One region of the Brevibacillus sp. FSL K6-6036 genome, then DNA from elsewhere that is predicted to be linked to it. Evidence: predicted binding sites of a transcription regulator. Region 1 holds the regulator's gene; the other holds the start of a gene.
What was found. The regulator CtsR, encoded in region 1, represses protease genes until heat stress. The targets are predictions, from matches to a motif close to ATGGTCAATAAAGGTCAAACA.
Positions count from the first base shown of each region.

Region 2: clpP (ATP-dependent Clp endopeptidase proteolytic subunit ClpP) is a predicted target of CtsR. The motif match lies at 3,298-3,318, and genes of this name have one in related genera.

Region 1 is NZ_CP150173.1:242,658-250,354, reverse strand. It holds gene radA (DNA repair protein RadA) at 6-1,376, opposite strand; gene NST37_RS01380 (ATP-dependent Clp protease ATP-binding subunit) at 1,497-3,950, opposite strand; gene NST37_RS01375 (protein arginine kinase) at 4,046-5,110, opposite strand; gene NST37_RS01370 (UvrB/UvrC motif-containing protein) at 5,129-5,647, opposite strand; gene NST37_RS01365 (CtsR family transcriptional regulator) at 5,676-6,140, opposite strand; gene NST37_RS01360 (HAD-IA family hydrolase) at 6,353-7,024, opposite strand; gene NST37_RS01355 (glycosyltransferase) at 7,034-7,697, opposite strand, start outside.
Region 2 is NZ_CP150173.1:4,520,812-4,528,508, forward strand. It holds gene NST37_RS22240 (branched-chain amino acid ABC transporter substrate-binding protein) at 1-174, opposite strand, end outside; gene NST37_RS22245 (hypothetical protein) at 576-833, shown strand; gene NST37_RS22250 (sigma-70 family RNA polymerase sigma factor) at 962-1,567, shown strand; gene NST37_RS22255 (zf-HC2 domain-containing protein) at 1,554-2,114, shown strand; gene NST37_RS22260 (polymer-forming cytoskeletal protein) at 2,116-3,243, shown strand; gene clpP (ATP-dependent Clp endopeptidase proteolytic subunit ClpP) at 3,364-3,960, shown strand; PreQ1 riboswitch class I at 4,205-4,249, shown strand; gene NST37_RS22270 (QueT transporter family protein) at 4,258-4,743, shown strand; gene NST37_RS22275 (H-type small acid-soluble spore protein) at 4,806-4,985, opposite strand; gene NST37_RS22280 (hypothetical protein) at 5,006-5,179, opposite strand; gene NST37_RS22285 (HPr family phosphocarrier protein) at 5,309-5,566, opposite strand; gene whiA (DNA-binding protein WhiA) at 5,620-6,570, opposite strand; gene NST37_RS22295 (YvcK family protein) at 6,577-7,587, opposite strand; gene rapZ (RNase adapter RapZ) at 7,672-7,697, opposite strand, start outside.

The DNA of each region.
Region 1 (7,697 bases):
TGCCCCTACCCCCTTAGCACTTCGCTTAATGCTTCCGAAATATTGCTTACACCGACTACCTCGATGTCCGATGGAACGTCAAGACCGCGGATATTTTTGGACGGGATGATCACCCGTTTGAATCCTAGCTTGTGCGCTTCGCGAATCCGCTGTTCAATCCGGGACACGCCGCGGACTTCACCCGTTAATCCCACTTCCCCGATCACGACATCATGGGGATTGGTCGCGTGATCGCGAAAGCTGCTGGCAATGCTGACAGCTATCGCCAAATCGACAGCGGGCTCATCCAAACGAACACCGCCAGCCACGTTGACATAGGCATCCTGATTTTGCAGCATGAGACCCATGCGCTTCTCAAGCACTGCCATGATCATGCCGACTCGCTGGTGATCCACGCCGGTAGCCATCCGACGCGGGGTCACAAAGCTGGTCGGTGCAACCAGCGCCTGAAGCTCTACCAGAACCGGCCTGGTTCCCTCCATGCTGGCCACTACAGTCGAGCCAGCGACGCCGACCGGACGTTCTGCCAAAAATATTTCCGAAGGGTTTCCAACTTCCTCCAGCCCCTTTTCTTTCATCTCAAAGATGCCGATTTCATTCGTCGAGCCAAAGCGGTTTTTTACTGCTCGCAAAATGCGGAACGTATTATGCCGTTCCCCTTCAAAGTACAAGACCGCATCCACCATATGCTCCAGCATGCGGGGCCCGGCAATCGCGCCTTCCTTCGTCACGTGACCGACGATAAATGTCGCGATTCCTTTTCCTTTGGCGATTCGCATCAGTTGAGAGGTTGTTTCCCTTACCTGTGCGACACTCCCCGCCGCTGATTGGACAGCGGGATGGAAGACAGTCTGAATCGAGTCGATGATCAGGACCTGGGGATCGACCTGGGCAATGTGCTGCTCAATGAGCTCCAAATCGTTTTCTGCAAGCACATACATCGGCGGCGTGCTCATTCCGAGCCGATCGGCACGCAATTTGATTTGCTTGGCGGACTCCTCGCCGGATACGTACAAGACCTTTATTCCCCCGTGTGCAAGCGCGAACGACGTTTGCAACAGCAAGGTAGACTTCCCGATCCCCGGGTCTCCGCCGACCAGAACCATTGAGCCGGGAACGAGCCCTCCGCCCAGAACCCGGTTTAATTCACCTATCGTTGTATCCATCCGCGGCTCTTCTTCGCCGGCCACCTCTGTCAGCGGAAGGGCTGCTGTTTGCCGCTGTCCGCCACGCAAACTCTCATGACGGGAGGCGGTCTTTACCGCAACCTCTTCCACCATCGTATTCCAATTGTTGCATCCAGGACATTTCCCCATCCATTTGGGCGATTCATAGCCACATTCTTGACACGCGTATTTCGTTTTATACTTGGACATAGTTTGTACCTCGTTTTGGGATTCTCCTCTATACGATTATCATACATGATGAAAACAAAAAAAGAATACCTCCTGTATATTGAGGAGGTACCCTTTCTAAACGTTTGCCTAAACCTCTGGTTATGAGGTTGTTTTCTCCAGACGTTTTACTACAAGCTTTTCATCTTCAGCATCTATCGAAACAGTGTCGCCTTTGCTGATGCTGCCTTTCAAAAGTTCTTCGGACAATCTGTCTTCGATGTTGCGCTGGATAGCGCGGCGCAGCGGCCTTGCCCCGTAAGCGGGATCGAAGCCCTCCTTGGCCAGCACTTTCTTGGCAGCATCGGTAAGTTGGAAATCGATCTCCTGCTCTCTCAGACGCTTGCGAAGATCTTCGGTCATCAAGGAAACAATCTGCTCGATATGCTCCTGCTCCAGCGAGTGGAAGACGATGACTTCGTCAATCCGGTTCAGGAACTCGGGGCGGAAGCTTTTCTTCAGTTCTTCCATGACCTTGTCTTTCATGTCCTGGTATTTCTTCTCTGTTTCATTGCCGGCGGTGAAGCCGAGCGTTGTGTTTTTCTTGATCAGGTTGGCTCCGACGTTGGATGTCATAATCACAACCGTGTTGCGGAAATCAACGGTTCTGCCTTTGGAGTCGGTCAGGCGTCCATCGTCCAGCACCTGCAGGAGAATGTTGAAGACATCCGGATGCGCCTTTTCAATTTCGTCCAAAAGGATGACGGAATACGGTTTGCGGCGGACCTTCTCTGTCAGTTGACCGCCTTCATCGTAACCGACATATCCCGGAGGAGCTCCGACCAGACGCGCCGTGGAATGTTTCTCCATGTACTCCGACATGTCGACCCGAATCATCGCGTCCTCGTCGCCAAACAGCGTCTCGGCAACCGCCCGGGCCAATTCCGTTTTCCCTACCCCTGTAGGGCCAAGGAAGATGAAGGAGCCGATCGGACGTTTCGGGTCTTTCAAGCCGGCACGAGCACGGCGGACGGCGCGAGCAACCGATTTGACTGCCTCATCCTGCCCGATCACTCGATCATGCAGAATTTCTTCCATTTTCAAGAGGCGCTCTGTCTCTTCTTCTTTCAGCTTGACGACCGGAATTCCGGTCCAGTTGGCCACTACGTGGGCGATATCTTCAGGAGTGACCTCCATGTTCAGTTGGCCCTGACGCTCTTTCCAGTCCTTCTTCGTTTTTTCCAGTTCTTCGCGCAGCTTCTGCTCCTTGTCGCGCAGAGACGCTGCTTCTTCGAACTCCTGAGACTGGACAGCCGCGTCCTTTTCCTTGCGCACTTCTTCCAGACGCCCTTCCAGTTCCTTCAGATTAGGCGGAACAGTAAAGGATTGGAGACGTACTTTGGACGCCGCTTCGTCGATCAAGTCAATTGCTTTGTCCGGCAGGAAGCGGTCTGTAATGTAACGGTCAGACAGTTTTACCGCCTGTTCAATCGCTTCATCGGTAATTTTCACACGGTGATGCGCCTCATAGCGATCACGCAAGCCATGCAGGATTTTGATCGCGTCCTCTGTGTTCGGCTGATCGACCTGAATCGGCTGGAAACGGCGCTCGAGGGCTGCGTCCTTTTCAATATACTTGCGGTATTCATCCAGCGTGGTTGCGCCGACACACTGAAGCTCACCGCGTGCCAGAGCTGGCTTCAAAATGTTGGATGCATCAATCGCACCCTCTGCTCCGCCTGCACCGATCAAGGTGTGCAGCTCGTCGATAAAGAGGATGATATTTCCGGCCTGACGAATCTCATCCATGATTTTTTTCAGGCGGTCTTCAAATTCCCCGCGATACTTGGTGCCGGCGACGACTGTCCCCATGTCCAGCGTCATCACGCGCTTGTCGCGAAGCGTTTCAGGGATTTCGTTGTTGATGATCTTTTGCGCAAGTCCTTCGGCAATTGCCGTCTTCCCGACACCAGGCTCCCCGATCAACACGGGGTTGTTCTTGGTGCGGCGGCTCAACACCTGGATCACTCGCTCAATCTCTTTTTGGCGTCCGATCACCGGATCAAGTCCGCCATCACGGGCGATTGCGGTCAAGTCTCTTGCCAGACTGTCCAGGGTCGGCGTATTGGCCGCAGGATTGCTGCCTGACGGCTGGTGGGAATTCATCATTTCCGAGCTTCCCAAAAGCTGAAGGACTTGTTGGCGGGCTTTGTTCAGGCTTACACCCAGATTGTTCATGATTCGTGCGGCAATGCCTTCTCCTTCACGAATCAACCCAAGCAGGATATGCTCGGTGCCCACATACGTGTGCCCCAGCTTTCGGGCTTCGTCCATGGAAAGCTCAATCACTTTTTTGGCACGGGGTGTGTAGTTTGGGGTATAGTTTCCGCCCGCTTGCTCAGTCCCGCGGCCAATCAAGGATTCTACTTCACTTTGAATTTTATCGAGACCAAGTCCGAGCGACTGCAACGCCTTGGCTGCAATCCCCTCTCCTTCACGAATGAGACCGAGCAGCACATGCTCTGTTCCGATATCCTTATGACCCAATCTAACGGCCTCTTCCAAGGCGAGTGCCAACACTTTTTGCGCGCGTTCGGTAAAACGTCCAAACATCATATCTTCTGCACCTCCAGTAACCATCTTTATATTCTATGCGTTGTTTCCTTATATTTTTGCGTATAACAGCGATGATGGACAGCGAAAATTCTTGTTTACTGTCGAGCAGACAGTTTCTCCCGAATCAGCCTTGCTCTGCGTTCGTCCCGCTGGTCGGGCGACAGCTTTTGACCTGCGTGATGCTGCAGGAAGCCCGGCTGAGTCGTCACGAGCAATTCATTTAAGACGAGATGGGAAATGTTTTTCACAATCCCCAGATCAATCCCCAATCTGACATCGGAAAGCCTTTGGGCTGCTTCCTTGGATTCAACCGTCCGGGCGTACTGAAGAATGCCGTACGACCGGAGAATCCGGTCCTCCAAAGTGATTCTGGAGTGTTCAACCAGGTACCGGCGAGCCACTCGCTCCTGCTCGATGATCTGCCTTGCCACACCGTACAGGTTGGAGAGGATATCCGACTCGGACATCCCGAGCGTCACCTGGTTGGAGAGCTGGAACAAGTTGCCCAGCGCTTCGCTGCCCTCTCCGTAGATGCCCCTCACGACCAATCCGACTTGATTGATCGCCTGCAATATCCGGTTGATCTGCTGTGTCATCACGAGCGCCGGCAAGTGAAGCATCACCGATGCCCGTATCCCTGTTCCCACATTGGTCGGGCAGCTCGTCAAAAAGCCTCTGTTTTCATCGAATGCGTAGTTTACATGTTTTTCAAAAATGTCGTCGATTTTTGTTCCCATATCCCACGCCTGCTGGAGTTGGAAGCCTGGCATCAGCACCTGGATGCGAATGTGGTCTTCTTCGTTTACCATGATGCTGATCGATTCGTCATTGCTTAACAGCACGGCTCCCTTTCGAGATTCTTCTGCCAAATGAGGGCTGATCAGGTGTTTCTCGACGAGGACGCGCTTTTCCAGCGGATTTACCTGTTCCATCTGGATGAGCTCGAGTGGTCCGAGCTTTTTCATCGCCTCGGTCTCGCTCACTTCTGTCACCTTGCGAACCACTTCCTCTGCCTGCGAGTCAGTAGCCAAAAGCGGGAAGGGATGCTGGCGAAGGTTCCGTGCGATCCGAAGCCTTGTACTGATGACGATGTCGGAATCAGGGCCCTCGCCCTTCATCCAGTTGCTCCAAGGGTTTTGCATAAACTGTTGTTGGGACATGTTCCTCACCTCCCCTGTTTACGATTGACCCAGCTTTTGTTCAAGTGCCTTGATGCGGTCGCGAATTTCCGCAGCTTTTTCAAACTCTTCGCTGGCGATATGCCGTTGAAGCGCTTGTTTCAGTTGCTCCAGCTCCTTGCGCCGCTTCAGTTGGCCGCCGGTACGTTCCGGAACCTTGCCGATGTGCTGCGTATTCCCGTGAATCCGTCGGAAGAGCGGATCCAGGCGGTCACCCAAAAACGTGTAGCAGTCGCTGCAGCCAAAGCGGCCGCTCTTGCTGAATTGGGCGTATGTCAGTCCGCAGGTCTCGCAGCGTAGCGCTTTGTTTGCCGGAGTGTCCTGTGTTTTTTTCTGTGCCGGATCGAAATGGAGCAGGCCGGAAAGGAGATTATGGATGCTGAAGTTATGAAAACCGGGAAAGACGTCTCCTTTTTCCTGGGCACATTGCTCGCAAATATGGTATTCGGTTTTTTCACCGTTGACGATCTTGGTCAGATGAAGCGTAGCCTGTCGTTTGCCGCATTCTTCACAGTTCATCCTATCGTCCCTCCTGCCAATGCATTGGTTACCGCAATAAAATCGTGGCGATCATCTGCTTTAACATGGTAGCCCGTAAACGGTCTCTCAATTCAGCATCCACTAAAAGCACACTGCGCGAAGTAGCGATCTTCATGAGAGCCGCCTCCCGTTGACTGACCAACTTTTCCTCCAAAAGGCGGTCGATGATCGCATAACCGACACCTTGCGTGATGCTTTCGCCAATCAGCTCTTCAGTGAGCAGCTCCTGCAGTTTGGCTTTGCTGACAATCTGTACCTTTCGAATCCGGATGTAGCCTCCGCCGCCACGCTTGCTTTCGACGACGTATCCCTTTTCTACAGTAAATCGGGTATTGATGACGTAATTGATTTGAGAAGGCACACACTGAAAGATGTCGGCAAGCTCGCTACGCTGGATCTCGATAGAGCCGTCTGGACTTTCCGTTAAAATTCGCTTTAAATGCTGCTCTATGATGTCCGAGATGTTACGCATTAGTCGCCTCCTGTTCACAGTGTTTGCTCTTTAATTATTGACTTTGACTATCTTTGACTTTAATTATAATGCGTTTTTTTGGGGTTTGCAAGAGGGGGAGACACTTTCTAGTGTTGGCAAAATGGACGGAGTTGAAACCAAAACGAAAAGCCATCCCTCATGGAATGGCTGTAACGATTACGCTTTTTTATTGACCGGCAAGACGTCTATTTTTATGTGTGCTGCCGATCAGGTATGTGGGTCAAAAGATCGGTAAATCGTGTAATGATCACATCAGCACCATCGAGCTCGCCTGGCTTGGCGAATCCGAAGTCACACCCGATCGTTTTTAACCCGTTAGCCAGCCCCGCCTCCACATCGGAGTGCCGATCCCCGACCATGACCGCTTGTTTTACCTGATAATCCTGAAGCAGCTTGGCCACGAGGTCCTTTTTGGATCGGGTGCCAAAACGTCCAGCCGAGTAAAGATCAGTAAACAATGGTTTGATCCCGAAGTGCTCGCAAATCTCGTCGATATAGCGCTCCAACCCGTTGCTGGCGACAAAAAGTGCTGTTCCGTTGGCATGCAGCTCCTGCAAGACCTCGCGAACTCCCGGGTACAAGTCCGCAATCCCTTGTCTCAACAAGATCAGTTCATTCTTCAGCATCAGCTTGTCTGCTACTTTCTTGATCTCTTCGCTTGCTCCTGGAAGCAGTTTCTCCCACAGTTGTTCGATCGTCATCCCCAATACATTGGTCAGTTCCTGCTCATCGGGGGTGGCTCCGTTCCAGAGCCCTTTCTCTCGCAGCTCCTCAAATGTCTTCTGGAATGCGGGTGTGGAGAGCCGCTCTGTTTGCAGCAGCGTACCGTCCATGTCAAAAAGAACTGCACAGGGAATGCTCATGATGTCCTCCTATCCTTCTTCTCCCGCCGAGCTTTGCATGTCGTTGCGGATAAACTCAGCGATATTTTGTGCCGCTTTCGGTTTTGCTATTTTTTGAGCCATCCTCTTCATGTATTCCACCTTCGTGGGATCATGGAGCATCTCGTGAATAAAGTAGATCAGCTGCTCGGATACATGGGCGTGAACGGCACATCCATTGTTTAACAAGAAATGGCTGTTTCGCTCCTCCTGTCCTGGGAGCGGGTTGTAAATAATCATGGGAACCTGCTTGCTCATAACCTCAGCCGAGGTCAAGCCGCCTGATTTGGTTACAATCAGGTCGGCAATCTCCAGATACTCATGGAAGTTGTTGACAAAGCGCAGCGGTATCACATTGTGCCGATACGTATTCTCGGTTACCTTGCGATACAGCTTGTCATTCGTCCCTGTCAGGATAAACGCGGTTATTGGCATATCAATATGCTCCAGACCGGCAAGAACTTGTTCCATTGATCCAAGGCCCAATCCCCCGCCTGACAATATGATGCTCAAGTGATCGGAGGGTACCTGGAGTTTTTCCCGAACCTTATCCTTCTCCAGAGGCTGGCTATATTTGCGCATGATGGGTATGCCCATCGGAATGAACTGGGCATGGTTGTGCCGATAAATGTCCACCAGATAGTACAGCTGTTCA
Region 2 (7,697 bases), 880 kb from region 1:
TTGCAGAGCGCCGCCGCTGGAAGAGCCGGTATTGCCGCCGGATTGCGGAGCCGGCTGCTCGCCTCCGCTGGCATTTCCGCCGCCCCCGCCAGCGTTGCCTCCGCCGCAGCCCGCAAGAGCTGTACCAAGCGCTACTACAGTTGCAAGAAAAGCCATAGTTTTCTGTTTTTTCATTCGAAAATCCCCCTTTTACTTTACGGACAAACAATGAGTCACCTTCTCTCATTGTAAAATAAATATGAAAATTTGCAACATATAAAGAGATTGGCAAAATCGATTGATATTGTTCACTTCATCGAAAATATTGATATTCGATACAAGACTCAAGTCCCAGTACAGTTTTGCGGCTGCCTTCATAATCAAAAAAGGCTACCCGGGCCCGGACGGGAAATTTTGCTTACCTGCCAAACGTCAACCCTTGGCATGATTTACCTAACGGACATCAGCAAAAACATGCCAAAACTATCAGGAGCATCCGCTCACAGTGGATAACCTTTGATCTATACCGCGAACAAATGTTTTTGTGCACAACCTGTTGATAAATCTGTGGATAATGTGGATGAGGAGGATTTTGCATGTCAGCCGACCGGTTTTACCTCATATATCAGGAAGCGAGCGATGAAGAATGCCTGCTGACCATCCAGCCTTACGACGACCAACAGGCCCTGGCGGAAGCGATCAACCGCCTGCAATCCCTGCAAGTGGACGAGTACACGATCATCAAAGGAAGAAAGATGAGAGCAGCGTTGCGGCTGGCTGTGGAGCTGCAGGAGGACGAAGATACACAGGCGGAAGCAGATGGGGATAAAGCCGCAGCGAAAGAAAACGGGTGATCCGCTTCGCTCACCTCCCCCGCTTTTCCACAACTTGTGGATAATTAAACCGCAAATAAATAGGGGGGCGGCAGTGAAATTTTTCCTGCCGGTCTTCGTATTTAGTATGGGGAGGAGGGGATACAACCATGGAACAAGAGTTGGCTCGGGCCAATGCAGAAGCGGTCCGGCTCGTGCAGCAGTTTCTCAAAGGACAGTCACGGGCCTTTCCCGCACTCGTCAATTTATTTACCCCCCGTGTCATGAGCATCATCAGAAGACTGGTCTCCAGTTATCATGATGCCGAGGACCTGCACAACGAAATTTGGTTAAAAGTAGCGCAAAATTTACACAAATACGACCCCACCCTGCCCTTTCATTCCTGGCTGTATCGCATCGCCTCCAATGCCTGCATCGATTTTTTGCGAAAGAGACGGGAAATTGCGCTTGAGGATGAGCAGCTGCATCAGCATGTTCACAAGCGTCCCTCCGGTCCCGTAAAAAGTCCGGAACTGTTTCTGCTGGAAAAAGAAAGCTATTCTGAATTGACGGCCTTGCTGGATTGCTTGCCCGAAACGGATCGTCTGATTTTGACTCTCCGATTTGTGCAGGAAATGAGTTACGATGAGATAGGAAGCATCGTCGGCATGAGTAAAAATACGGTCGGGACCCGCTTGTTCCGGGCCCGCAAACAATTGAAAGAGCAGTTGGATAAATACAGGGAGGAAAGGAGAATGTCCGATGCCGCATATTGATGAGCTTACCTTGATGATGTACAGTGACGGTGAACTCTCTAGCGAAGAAGCAGAAGCCGTCCAAAAACACGTTGACAGTTGTCACCACTGCGGCAGCTCGCTTGAGCAGCTGGTCGCGGAGAGGCAATTCGTGGCCGACCGCTTTTTCTCCGACGACCTCCCCCCTATGTCTTTCCAGCTCTACGACATGACCTCTGCACAGATTCATGGAATCGCCATGCTGCACAAGCGAACTCGCCGCCGCTTTCTGTGGCGCATGCTCCTGCTTGGCGGCAGCATTCTGGCCGTCGCTGTTTGTTACCTCGTGTTTTGGCAGCGAATCTGGCTTGAGTGGGTTGCGCCGGCATGGACCTCATGGAAAAGCCATCTTTTCTGGAGTTCGGCCCTATGGCTCAACGACAACGCCCGCGAATTTTTTCATGCTCCCGCATCGTATGTCATGGCGCTTCCCTTGCCGTTTTTCGTACTGGTCGGGCTGCTGCTTATCCTGAATATCCGTTTTTCGCCTCTCCCCCATTCGCGACTGTCCAAGCGGGAGGTGGATTGAATTGAAAAAGCTGCTTAGTCTGATTCTTTTTGTAAGTTTGCTGATTGTGGCCTCTACCGCTTATGCGTTTAGCGGGGTCATCTCTGATCGGTACTACCTGCCCCCTGATACCGCTCACCGCGGCGATCTGGCTGTCAGTGCCACCAAAATCATCATCGATGGCGTTGTCGACGGCGATGTGTACGCATTTGGCGAAAATGTCCAAGTCAATGGACGAATTACAGGGGATCTCCTTACGTTTGCAGCCGTAACACTTGTCACCGGCGAAATCGACGGCGACATCCGTTCAATGACAGACACGCTGCTCCTAAACGGGAAGGTGGCTGGAAGCGTTACCAATCTGTCGCATACCCTGGTTCTTGACCGGAACGGCAGTATCGGCAAAAACCTGCTTACGCTTGCGACAAGTGTTGATTTGAACGGCAAAATCGCGCGGGAAGCAAACGGCCGCATGGAAAACGTCAGGATTACGGGGAGCATCGGAGAGGGTATCTCCATGCTGTACAGTCGTACGATTCATATCGACGGGCCGGCCGTGATCGGCGGTGACTTGGTCTATACCAGTCCCCAACGGGCTGTCATCAGCCAAGGTGCGACGCTCAAAGGAGAGGAACGCTTCTCCCCTGCTCCGGTAGAGGAACCGGATGAAGGATTCTCCTATTTCCCGATTCTGCTCGGGCTTTCCTCCCTTTTGAGTACGCTGTTGCTCTGGCTTGCCATCCGCTTCCTGTTCCCGGCCGGATTGACACGTGTTTACCGGCAATTGGATCAACGAAAAGGCTCCACCTTTGTTTGGGGAGCGTGCCTCGTCCTGGGTATGCCGTTTTTGTCGCTATTGCTTTTGATCACGGTCATAGGAATCCCTGTCTCGCTTGCGCTGCTGCTGACGTTCCTGATCCTGTCCTGGTCGGCAAAAGTATTCGTCGGCTCATGGATCGGCATCCGAGTAGCCGAGCGCTTTTCGTGGAAGGTTTCTCCGCTCTTGGCCGAGCTGCTTGGTGTCGTCGCTCTGCAGTGCCTGCTGATCATTCCGCTGGTAGGCTGGCTGTTTGCACTGCCTGTCTGGATCGCGTTTTTCGGGGCATTGGTCGGCTCTGTCGCCCAGGCCAATAAAACTTTCCTCGCCTGACATGTTTAGCCGCACGTTTTTTGGAAATTATGGTGAAAGAGGCGTGCAGTTATCTGTTTGACCTTTATTGACCTTTTGTGTATGATATTCTTACAAAGAGAGGAGGAAGACTGAATGCACATGAATTTGATTCCAACAGTCATTGAACAGACCAACCGCGGAGAGCGTGCTTACGATATTTATTCCCGTCTTCTGAAGGATCGCATTATCTTTCTCGGTACTCCTATCAACGATACGGTAGCTAATATTGTCGTAGCGCAAATGCTGTTCCTGCAAGCGGAAGACCCGGATAAAGACATTTCCCTGTACATCAACAGCCCGGGCGGTTCCATCACCGCCGGTATGGCAATTTACGATACCATGCAATTTATCAAGCCGGATGTATCGACGATTTGCATCGGGATGGCCGCATCCATGGGCGCCTTCTTGCTGGCCGCTGGTACAAAAGGCAAGCGCTACGCCTTGCCGAACAGCGAGGTCATGATTCACCAACCGCTCGGCGGGGCTCAAGGTCAAGCCAGCGACATCGAGATCGCGGCAAAACGGATTATCAGAATGCGCGAGCACCTGAACCAAATCCTGTCCGAGCGCACTGGCCAACCTCTGGAGCGCATCCAGAAGGATACGGATCGCGATAATTTCCTTTCTGCCCAGGATGCGATGGAATACGGCCTGATTGACAAGGTCATTTCGACAGAGGCATCCGCAAAAAAATAACCGGCTTCGGCTGATTTACGTAGGACCCTGCCAGAGATGGCGGGGTTCTTTTTTAACCGGGGGTTCTCTATACCAGAGTTCTCTATGCCAGGGGTCTTTTTACCGGGGTTCTCTTTTGGCCTCGGTTTCTTTTTTTGTCTCCGGCTTTTTTTATGGCTGCGATTTACCCGCTGCACCCTGGGCAGATTTCACGGTTGACTGGGCTCGGGGTAAAGCGCTAGTATAGTAACTTGGGTGTCTTTATACCCACGTGGTTCGAAACCATCCCACGATAAAAAACTAAGGAGCTAATTGAATATGAAAGTAAAAACGCTTGTCGCAAACGGTATCCTGGCGGCTTTGTACATTGCCGTCTCGATGCTTATTCAGCCATTTGGTTTTACCAATGTACAATTCCGCGTTTCAGAAATGTTTAATCATCTCGTCGTTTTCAACAAAAAGTACATGTACGGAATTGTCCTCGGCGTCTTTTTTACGAATCTGTTTTTCTCGCCCATGGTCGCCTATGACCTGGTATTTGGAGTGGGTCAGTCTGTGCTGGCGCTGCTTGTCACGATTGTTTCCATGCGCTTCATCAAAGGCGTCTGGGCTCGCATGATATTCAATACCATTGTTTTTACGATTACGATGTTTCTGATCGCGATTGAACTGAACCTGGCGTTCGGTCTGCCCTTCTACTTTACATGGCTCACCACTGCGCTTGGCGAATTTGTCGTCATGCTGGTCGGAGCTCCGATCATGTATGTTCTGAACAAACGGTTGAACCTCGAACAGCGGATTTGAAAAAGAAACCGAGCAATTGCCAGGAGATTCTCCGGCGCTGCTCGGTTTTTTGCCTTGTCCGCCTATTTCTCTACCAATTGACCGACGTCCACCGTTTTGCTGTCCGCCGGGTTGCCCTCTGTATGGACGCGGGCCTGCGCCGTTTTCTCGTCAACTCCGTCGATCCATACCGATTGTCCTTGATACTGTACCTCGATCTTGCTCTCGGAACGGATAATTTCCTGTGCGCGATTTACATCCATGCTCTTCGCTCCTTTACCGTTTATCGATCATCGCGAGCTGTGCTGGCTCCTGTCATGGTTTCGGTCGTGGTCTCTTCGATCAGGCCATTCTGATCGGTGACCTGTCCTCCGCCAAGCCCCTCGTTTACCATCCGGTCAATATCCATGTCGTAATCGTCTCGACCCTCGGTATATGTATCGCGTTCGGTGCTCACTTAAACTCCCCCCTTGTCAGCCATTTTTATATAAGTTAGCAATGCCCTGTTTGTTGTCGAAACATGCAGCTGATCCGGACAAAAAAAGACACCTTCCCGTAGAAAGTGTCTTTCCCTCTTGTTCTTTTGCTATTCTTCCTTGCTTACCAGATTGGTCAGGCTGGTAACCGCTTGAGACGCATCAGGGCCCTCCGCTGATATCGTGATCTCCGTACCCGAACTGATAGCGAGGCTCATTATCCCCATGATGCTCTTCGCGTTTACCTTCTTGTTTTCTTTTTCCACAAATACTTCTGATGCAAACCGGTTGGCCTCCTGCACGAAAAATGCCGCAGGGCGGGCCTGCAAACCGGTTTTCAGCTTGACCACAACCTGCTGTTGAACCATGGGTGGAACCTCCTCGCTCAGTATCTCTTATTACCGTCTAGTATACCATGTCTCTACACGGAAATATTTCGTTTTTCTCGTAATTTGTCAGCGATTTCGTTAATTTTTCGTAGCCGGTGATTGATCCCCGACTTGCTGACTACTCCGCTGGGAATCATTTCTCCCAGCTCTTTCAGGTTGATGTCCGGATGAATCAACCGAAGCTCTGCCACCTCGCGCAAACGCTTCGGCAGATTTTCCAGGCCCATTTCCTCCTGGATCAGCTGGATGTTCTCCATCTGCCTGGCCGCTGCATTTACCGTCTTGTTGATGTTGGCGATTTCACAATTGTGCAGACGGTTTACAGAGTTGCGCATATCTTTGACGATCCGCACGTCCTCGAAGTAGAACAGTGCCTGATGCGCACCGATCAGGCTGAGAAACTCCGTGATCTTCTCCCCTTCTTTGATGTAGAGGACGTAGCCTTTTTTTCGTTCAATGCACTTCGCGTTCAGCTTGTAGCGATTGGCCATTTTGGTCAAAGCCTCGCAAAAATCCTGGTACGAAGTAAAGATCTCCAGATGGTAGCTGGATGCCTCCGGGTGGTTTACCGACCCGCCCGCCAAAAACGCCCCTCGCAAATACGCAGCGCGGCAGCAAGACTTCTTCACAATGTCCTGCGATATCCCGCGCACGAAGGAAAGGCTCTCGTCCATAATTCTCAGCTCTTGCAGTATATCATTGGCTCTGTTGGGGATTCTTACGATGTATACGTTGTTCTTTTTCAGCCGCATTTTCTTGCGCACAAGCAGTTCGGCATGAATATTGAAGATTTTTTTCGTCAACGTGTATATCCGTCTGGCAATCGCCGCATTTTCCGTGGTCACATCCAGTACCAGACGCCCTGCACCGAATTGCAGGCTGCCGTTCATCCGAATCAGCGCCGCCAGCTCTGCTCGGCTGCAACAATCAGGTCCCTCCAGCATCGTCAGTTCCTTTTTCGTCTGTGCGGCGAATGATGACATCGTCCTTCACTCCTTCTCAATCTTCTGCGTCCGGCGCCTCCGCTTGATCAGCGAGACGACCTGCTTGCTGACGGCGGTCGCATCATGACGCAGATACCCCTCTTCAAACGCCACCAGCGGTTTGGCTACGATATGCAGTCCCAACTGGCGTAAGCGCTTTACATCACAAGCAACAGGGGCTGCTCCCTTCTCCGCATATTTTTCCAAGGTTTTATCGGGAATGGCAGCAGAGTTCACTATCACTGTATCCAAAAACGGTCCGCCTACATGATCGTACAGCACTTCGACATGTTTGGATGCGGAAAACCCGTCTGTTTCGCCCGGCTGAGTCATGACATTGCAAATATACATTTTCGGAGCTGTCGAATTCTTTACAGCGGCGAACAAGCCTCTCACCAATAGATTCGGCAAAATGCTCGTATACAGGCTTCCAGGGCCGATCAAGATCGCATCTGCCTCTTCGATGGCCAGCAGCGCTTCACTCAATGGCACAGCATCCTCGGGGTCCAGAAAGACCCGCTTGATCTGCTTGCCGGTCAATGGAATTTGCGATTCTCCCGCAATGATTGAACCGTCTTCCATTTCCGCCATGAGCCGAAGCGACTGTGTCGATGCCGGAAGCACCTCTCCCCGGACAGCCAATACATCGCTCAGCTTCTTAACCGCTGTGACAAAATCTCCGGTAATTTCGTTCATCGCTGCCAGAAGTAGATTTCCCAAATTATGCCCGGCTAATCCGGTACCTGTGGAAAAACGATACTGCATGACCTTTTCCATCAGCGGTTCGGTATCGGCCAGGGCCGTCAAAACGTTACGGATATCTCCGGGAGGGGGCATATCCAACTCCTCCCGCAGCCTCCCGGAGCTTCCGCCGTCGTCAGCGACGGTTACGATCGCGGTAATGTGAACCGGTGCGTGCTTTAACCCCCTTAATAACACGGACAGTCCCGTTCCTCCGCCGATCACGACAACCCGCAGCCGGTTGCCCTGCTGCGATCCCATTCTCCTCGTCGGCATATGTCACCTCATTATATGCTGATACACATACAAAGGCCCTGTTCAAGTACGGATGGCGTTTCTTTCTTTCCTGCCATCCTATGCTTACTTGCTTTTTTCCATGTCACGAT